2 regions of the Ideonella lacteola genome follow, and region 1 is predicted to be linked to the other one. Evidence: predicted binding sites of a transcription regulator. Region 1 holds the regulator's gene; the other holds the start of a gene.
What was found. The regulator HrcA, encoded in region 1, represses chaperone genes, less so after heat shock. The targets are predictions, from matches to a motif close to TTAGCACTCNNNNNNNNNGAGTGCTAA.

Region 1 (4,189 bases):
AGGCCTGCGCCATGTTTGCGCAAATCGCCCGGGAGCATGGCACCGAGTTCGTCGGCTTTCATGATGGCGAACACCGCCTCGCCTTGGTGCGAGAGCGGGCTCAATACTTCGCGGGTGACGGTTTTCATCCCAACAGCCACGGCTACCGCTATTGCTACCAGTGGCTCAGCCGCCAGATGGCGATGCCCCCGGCGACGGCCCGCCGGCAACGGGCGCTGAGCCATGCGGAGCACCCACCCCCCATCGAACGCTGGCCGAATGCCCCGTTGCGCGGGAGGGCGGGCACCACGTTGGAGCAGGCCCCGGCACGCGCCAGCCCTGGGCCCGCCCCGGGCGGCCTACTCCCCTAGAACAAGGCAGCCATACCAGGGCCCCTCCCCCGATCGAGGGAGTTACGGGCTGTGTCCCACTCCGCAGAATCCGGCCCTCCTGCAGTACCCCCTATGGTTTTCCGTCCATGCGCACGCTCTTCATCGACAAGTCACGCCCCACCTCGCGCAAGTGGGTGTGGATCGTCGCGGGGCTCGCGGTGATTGAAGCCACCGCGCTCGCGGCTTACGTGTTGCGGCCGGCGCCCAAGGGCATCGAGGTCGACCTGTCCAGCCCGCGGGAGCTGTGCGTCTCCCGAGGTTCAGCGATTTTCGAAGCGCGCGGCGAATGGCCGCAAACGAACGACGGCCGCGATGCCGCCACGCTCGTGGGCGCCCGCTGCACGCTCGACCCCGAGTCGTTCCGCTGACCGCCTGGGTGGCCTGTGCCACCGAGGCAGGTCTGCCTCAGTTCGCAGTGGCGTCGCCGTGACGCGGCATCAGCGTGACGAGCAGTGCCGAATCGAGGCGGGCACTCAACGCATGCCGCTGCTTCGCCGGCAGCACCACCAAGTCGCCGGCTTGCAGGTGCCGGGTGCCACCGGGCATCACCACATCGACCGCTCCCTCCAGGCAATGGAGGCAGCACTCGTCGTCGACATGGTGCTCCGGCATGTCCTGCCGCGCCGGCAACACCAAGTGCAGCAGTTGCAACCGCTCTGTCTTGATCAAGCTGGTGCTGAACGCATCCACCAAGGCCGCCCCCAGCGGGCGGACCCCGATCACGTCCAGCAATTGAGCATGGGGCAGTGCCATCGCTTCGTCCTCCTCATCGGATGGGGCGCCTGATGCCATTGACGGCAATCGGCAAGCCCGGTAGCCGATCACGCGGACAACCACCCGTGAGGCGACGGCGAGGCCCGCGTGGAGATCTGGTAGGCCGTGCTGGGCTCGAACCAGCGACCAAAGGATTATGAGTCCTCTGCTCTAACCAACTGAGCTAACGGCCCGAAGGGTGGCGATTCTAGGCGGTTGGCGAGGCCAGCCCTCAGCGCTGCGAAAGTGCGTGGCCGACCAGGCGGGAGGTGATGTCCACGATCTGGATCATGCGGTCGTAGGCCATGCGCGTCGGGCCGATGACGCCGAGCGTGCCTACCACTTGGCCATCTACCTCGTATGGGGCCGACACGACGGACAACTCTTCGTAGGGCACGACACGGCTTTCACCGCCGATGAAGATGCGCACGCCTTCGGCGCGGCTGGAGGTGTCCAGCAGACGCATCAACTGCGTTTTTTGCTCGAACAGGTCGAACAGCTTGCGCAGCGAGCCCAGGTCGCCAAAGTCTTGCACACCCAGCAGGTTGCGCTCTCCGCTGACGATGACCTGTTCCTGGCTCTCGGTGGCTTCCGTGCCCACCTGGACGGCCGCCTGCATCAGACCGGCGATTTCGCCACGCAGCGCGTCGATCTCGCCCTTCAACCTTTCACGAACCTCTTCGATCGTCAGGCCGGCGTAGTGTGCATTGAGGTAGTTGCTCGCCTCGACCAACTCGGATTGCGACGGATCGTGCGCGGTGAAGATGACGCGGTTCTGCACGTCGCCGTCCGGTGCGACCAGGATCACCAGCACCCGCTTCTCACCCAGGCGAAGAAATTCGATGTGCCGGAACACGCTCTGCTTCTTGGGCGCGGTGACCACGCCGACAAAGCTCGACAGGCTGGACAGCAGCTGGGCCGCCTGCGCAATCACGCGTTGGGGCTGATCGGGGTGCAGTTGTTCGCGGGCCGCAGCCAGCTCAGGCGGCGCCTGGCTCAAATCCATCGGCCGGGTCGTCAGCATCGTGTCGACGAACAAGCGATAGCCCCGCGGTGTGGGGATGCGGCCTGCCGAGGTGTGGGGGCTGACGATCAGACCCAGTTCTTCCAGGTCGGCCATCACATTGCGGATGGTCGCGGGGGACAGTTCCAGCCCCGACGCCTTCGACAGCGTGCGCGAGCCGACCGGCTGTCCGTCCGCGATGTAGCGTTCGACCAGGGTCTTCAAGAGGGATTTGGCACGCTCGTCGAGCATGAATTCATTGTAAGGACACACCCGAAGGCCATCCTTTGCGTGAAAGCCCCTGTGGTGTAATTCCTCGCACCCTTTTGAACCATTGCAGGGCCATGCCCCATCGCTTTCGCCACGCTGCGTTGATAGGCAAGTACCAGGCCCAAGGCATCCGGCCCATGCTGCAAAGCATTGCCGAGTTCCTGATCGGGCAAGGGCTGGATGTGTCGGTCGAGCGAGAAACCGCACTGAACACCGGCTGGAGCGATCACGGTGCCTACACCTCGGCCGAACTGGGCCAGCGCTGCGACATCGCCGTGGTGGTGGGCGGCGACGGCACGATGCTGGGCATCGCCCGCGAGCTGGCACCCCACAATCTGCCGCTGGTGGGCATCAACCAGGGCCGCCTGGGCTTCATCACCGACATCCGCGCCTCCGACTGGGCCGAGGCGCTCGGCCCGATGATGCAGGGCGACTTCGAAGAAGAGCGCCGCGCGATGATCGAGGGCGATGTGCGCCGCGACGGCGAGATCATCTTCGAGGGCCTGTCGCTCAACGACGTGGTCGTCAGCCGGGGCAACACCGCCAGCATGGTCGAGCTGCGCATCGACGTGGGCGACGAATTCGTCGCCAACATCCGCGCCGATGGCCTGATCATCTCTTCGCCCACTGGTTCGACCGCCTATGCGCTGTCAGCCGGCGGGCCGATCCTGCACCCCGCCATCGCCGGCTGGGTGATGGTGCCGATCGCGTCGCACACCCTGTCGAACCGGCCCATCGTGCTGCCCGACGGGCAAGACGTGATGGTCACCATCGTGGCCGGGCGCGATTCGAGCGCCAATTTCGACATGCATCGGCTGGCCAGCCTGCTGCACGGCGACCAGGTGCGGGTGCGCCGCTCGGCGCAGACGGTGCGCTTCCTGCACCCGCGCGGTTGGAGCTACTACGCCACATTGCGGCGCAAGCTGCGCTGGTACGAGGGCGTTTGATGGCAAGCTTGGGGTCGTGCTGCGCCGGGCACTTGCCCGCGCGCCTTGCCGCGCCAGGCCGCGGCGGCCTCTGACTTTCGCGTTTTCCATGCTCAAGAGCCTCACTCTCAAGGACTTTGTCATCGTCAGCGCGCTGGACGTCGAGTTCGACTCTGGCTTCTCGGTGTTGACCGGCGAAACCGGCGCGGGCAAGTCGATCCTGATCGACGCCCTGCAACTGGCGCTGGGTGCCCGCGCCGAAGCCCATGTGGTGCGTGAGGGCGCTTCGCGCGCTGAAATCACGGCAGCCTTTGACCTGCCCCCGTCGCTGTCGGGCTGGCTGGAAGAAGCCGGCTTCGACGCTGGCGACAGCACCTTGCTGCTTCGCCGCATCGTCGATGCCAAGGGCGGCAGCCGCGGCTTCATCAACGGCAGTGCCGCCACCGTGGCGCAACTTCGCGAGGTGGCAGATCACCTGATCGACATCCACGGCCAGCACGCCTGGCAGGGCCTGACACGACCCGCCTCGGTTCGCGCGCTGCTCGATGAGCAGGCGGGCGTCGACATCCGGCCGATGGCCGAGGCCTACGACCATTGGCGTGCGGCCAGCTTGGCGCTGGAATCGGCCCGCACCCGGCAGGGCGAGCTGGCCAGCGAGCGCGAGCGCCTGCAGTGGCAGATCGGCGAGCTGGAAAAGCTCTCGCCCGGCGATGAAGAATGGCCCGAGCTGAATGCCGAGCATCAGCGGCTGGCCCACGCACAGGCGTTGCTCGACGGCGCCAGCCAAGCCGTGCGCTCCGTCTCGGGCGACGATGACGACAACGCGTCGCGCCTGGTCGCGCGGGCGCTGGCCGCGCTGGAAGACG
Region 2 (4,189 bases), on a different contig from region 1:
CTTGCCGATGCTGCCCGTGACGCATGGCTCAGAGTTCACTCGGCTGCATGTGTTTCTCTACACGCTGGTGCTGTTCGCCGGGACCTTGCTGCCTTTCGTGTACGGCATGAGCGGATGGATCTATCTTGCCGCTGCCGTGGCACTGGGCATTGGTTTCATCGTGTATGGATTCCGGCTCTGGCGCGACTACTCCGATACCCTGGCCCGCCGTACCTTCCGGTTCTCGATCCTGCACTTGTCGCTGCTGTTCGCAGCGCTGCTGGTCGACCACTATGTCAGCCCTTGGCTGGCGGCGGGCACCTGATGAAAGCAGATGGAATGATGCAAACGAACGCGACGCGCCGCCGGACCCTGCGCCTGGCCTCTTGGACCTTGGTGGCCGCGGCGGCCGGCTTGGTGGGCTGCACCAAGAAGACGGTGGCCTTTCAGGGGATCGACATCACCGGCGCTGAATATGCCCGGGAGCTGAAGCTGCCCGATGCCGATGGCAAGGTCCGCAGCCTTGCTGATTTCAAGGGGAAGGTCGCCATCGTCTTCTTCGGCTACACCCAGTGTCCCGATGTCTGTCCGACGACGCTGGCGGAGATCGCCGCGGTGAAGAAGAAGTTGGGCGCCGACGGTGACAAGGTGGTGGGCGTCTTTGTCAGCGTCGATCCTGAGCGGGACACCCCGCAGGTGCTCAAGGCCTATGTCGAAGCCTTTGGCAAAGACTTCGTCGCGCTGCGTGGCACGCTGGACGAGACCAAGGCGGTGGCCCGGGAGTTCAAGGTCTTTTACGCCAAGGTCCCCGGCACCACCGATGGCAGCTACACGATGGACCACACCGCGAACTCCTACATCTTCGACCCGCAGGGCAGGGTCAGGCTGGCGCAGCGCTACGGCGCGGGCGTCGATGCGGTCGCGCACGATGTCAAGGCGCTGCTGGACGGCGCCTGACCAAACGGGCAGAAGCGCCAACCCAAACAAAACGGCCCCGAGGGGCCGTTGTCGTTTCAGCGAGCGAGGCGGCCTATTAAGCCGGTTCGAGCGCCTTGCGCATCTTCTTCAGTGCCGCCGATTCGATCTGCCGAATGCGCTCGGCGCTCACGCCATACTCTGCGGCCAACTCATGCAGCGTCATGCCGCCGGTCGAATCGTCGTTGACCTTCAGCCAACGTTCTTCCACGATGCGGCGGCTGCGCGCGTCCAACTGATCGAGCGCCCGCACGATACCGTCGCTGGACATCACATCCCGCCCGCGGGCTTCCAGCACGCGGGTCGGCTCCTGGCTGTCGTCGGCGAGGTAGGCGATCGGTGCGTAGGTCTCTTCGCCGTCATCGGTCTGCGGCTCCAGCGCCACGTCGCCGCCTGACAGGCGCGTTTCCATCTCCACCACTTCCTCGGGCTTCACATTCAACTGGTGCGCGACGACGTCCACCTCGGCAGGCGTCAGCGTCGAACGGTGGGTATCGCTGTCGAGAGCCTGGCCCTTCAGGCTCTGCTTCATCGAACGCAGGTTGAAGAAGAGTTTGCGTTGCGCCTTGGTGGTGGCCACCTTGACCATGCGCCAGTTCTTCAAGATGTACTCGTGGATCTCGGCCTTGATCCAGTGCAGCGCATAGCTGACCAGGCGAACGCCCTGGTTGGGGTCAAAGCGCTTGACCGCCTTCATCAGGCCAACATTGCCTTCCTGGATCAAGTCGCCGTGCGGGAGCCCATAGCCCAGGTACTGGCGCGAGACCGACACCACCAGCCGCAGGTGTGACAGCACCAAGCGACCGGCGGCTTCAAGATCACCGTGGTCGCGCAGGCGGGTGGCGCATTGCGATTCTTCTTCCGGCGTCAGCAATGGCAGACGGTTGACGGCGGTGATGTAGGCGTCCAGGTTGGCGATCGCCGGCACCATGGCCCACGGGTCACGCAGAGCCAGGGTGTTGGAGGTGGTGGCAGTCATGTTCATGGTGTCTCCGACTCGTCTCGGACGCTTCAGTTCCATCGATATTAGCACTCCGGCTCAATGAGTGCTAAGCCTGAAAAAACGAACCTTTCGTGCGGTGCGGCCGGGCCAGCCCAGTCTCGCCGCCAGGGAAAACCACCATAAGAATTCTCTGAGAGAACTGTTGAAGATGACGAGACGACTGTCTAAAGTAACGGAACCGTTTTCAACCCATTCCGTAGGATCCCTCATGGCTTTTGCTCGTTTCCGTTGCTCGGCCGTTCTGCTGGCCATCGCCGCGCTTTCGGCGCCGTCTCTCGTGCTCGCCGAATCCTTCGAGGGCCGCGACATCTGCCACTGCTATGTCACGGGCCTGTCGGCCGATGGAACGGCGGCCACTGGGCAGCTCAACGGGTCGAACCAAACCTTCCACTGGACGTGGGTCGGTGGCGCACAGCCCCTGGGACGCGGCACGATGCGCAAGCTCCAGACGGGCGCAGGCACCCCCGCCATTTCGGCCGACGGAAAGGTCGTTGCCGCCACCATCATGGACGACACCCGCACCTACGGCACGCAGGGCCGCTGGACGGCGGAGACCGGTTGGCAGCAGCTGATGCCGCCGCGCCCGGCCGACGGGGCCATCGTCGACCGCTTCGACGGCGGGGTTTTCGGCATGTCCGGCGACGGCCAAACCATCACCGGCCTGTACTGGCGCAACACGGCCGCGGGTGGCCTGGCACATGCCAGCCGTTGGACGAAGGGTGGGGTCGTGAACGACATGGGCAGCGGTGGCGGCTCGAGCCGTGCCGACGATGCCAACGCGGACGGCACGGTCCTGGTGGGCTGGGATGAAGACCCGGTCCATGGGCAGCGCCGCGCTGCGGTGTGGGTGCACGGTGTGAAGACCGTGTTGGACGATTCCGACTGGCCCAGCGAAGCGGGCGCGGTCAATGCCAGTGGCACCATCATCGTGGGCCAGGCCTACGACCCCGCCACCCAGCGCACTGGCGCCGCGATGTGGACCTGGACCGGCTCGGCCTGGCAACTGCGTCACCTGGGCGTGTTGCCGGGCACTCAGGTGGGCGGCATGGCGTATGCCACAGGGCTGTCAGACGACGGCAAGACGGTGGTCGGAACCGCTCGGCGCTTCTTCTCGCCGTCCAACCGGGGTTTCATCTGGACCGAGGACGCGGGCATGGTCGAAGCCGGCAAATATTTCAAGGACCGGGGCTACAACGTGGGCAAGAAGATCGAGATCCAGTCCGTCAGCGCCATCAGCGCCGACGGCCAGGTGATGGGTGTGGCAGGTGTGGAGTTGTCAACCGGGGCCACGCGCAGCATCGCGGTTCGTCGCGTTTCCGCCGCGGCCCGATGAAAACGATGACCTGAGCGGCCACCTCGTCCACGGATACTGCGCGCCGCGAACGAGGTGCCCTCCAAAGGAACGACGACAGACGTGCACACGCTGACCGAACCGACGCCCGCCGACGCCGATGTCACCGTCTTGACCGATCTGGCGTCGCCGCCACCCGGTTCTCGCGAGGCCTCTGTCGCGGCATCCTTGCGCGGGGCCCTGCTGCCACTGCTTGACGCCCTCGCCGGCCAGCCTCCGCGGCCTGTGCGCCTCATGCGCCGCATCGGTCTGGACAAGAGCCTGGCCAGCCGTCTGGTCCAGGCGGCGCGGGCCGAGTCCGACCCACAGTTTCTGCACCTGCTTCCGTCGCCGACAGGGTTGCGGATCCTGGTCGACAGAAGCCGCGCCGATCCTGCGGCAGAGCCCTGGCTGCCGGCCTTGGAGCGCGCCGTCGACCACTTTGCCGCGCTGCTCGATACGCTGCCCGGTGGCCGCCAGGCCCTCGACGCCCGCTTGGGTGAAGACCAGGCTTCAATTCGTGAGCGCCGAGAGCACATGGCGCGGCAGGCGTCCTTCAAGGCCGTGTCCTTCCTCTTCGGGCACTACTGCGAGACCTTGTCGACGGCGATGTTTCTTTTTCCTGCCGCCGACGGACGGCATGTCGATGCGATCGAAGTCCATCGCCGACTGGGCCTGCGGCGCATCACGCCCGGCACCCCCTTGCCGCTGTTGAGTCTGTACGCGCCACCAGAACCCGACGCCCGGGCCGACGAAGTGCCACAGCTGATGCCGGTCGATGGCGTGCCGACCCATGCCGAGACCAGCGACGATGCGCACCGCTACTTCATCCCCGAGGGATGCAGCCTGCCGCTGCCGGTGCTGGACGTGGAACGCGAGTCCGGTGCCAGCACCTTCTTGCT

Region 2: the regulator HrcA is predicted to act here: its motif matches at 1,981-2,007, upstream of rpoH (RNA polymerase sigma factor RpoH).

The regions. Positions count from the first base shown of each region.
Region 1 covers NZ_JBBUTG010000006.1:174,992-179,180, reverse strand. Annotated here, with positions in the region: gene AACH06_RS12795 (GDSL-type esterase/lipase family protein) at 1-350, shown strand, start outside; gene AACH06_RS12790 (hypothetical protein) at 458-739, shown strand; gene AACH06_RS12785 (cupin domain-containing protein) at 777-1,124, opposite strand; tRNA gene AACH06_RS12780 (tRNA-Ile) at 1,242-1,318, opposite strand; gene hrcA (heat-inducible transcriptional repressor HrcA) at 1,357-2,379, opposite strand; gene AACH06_RS12770 (NAD kinase) at 2,472-3,344, shown strand; gene recN (DNA repair protein RecN) at 3,433-4,189, shown strand, end outside.
Region 2 covers NZ_JBBUTG010000007.1:88,444-92,632, reverse strand. Annotated here, with positions in the region: gene cyoE (heme o synthase) at 1-304, shown strand, start outside; gene AACH06_RS13750 (SCO family protein) at 322-936, shown strand; gene rpoH (RNA polymerase sigma factor RpoH) at 1,013-1,939, opposite strand; gene AACH06_RS13740 (hypothetical protein) at 2,166-3,290, shown strand; gene AACH06_RS13735 (hypothetical protein) at 3,372-4,189, shown strand, end outside.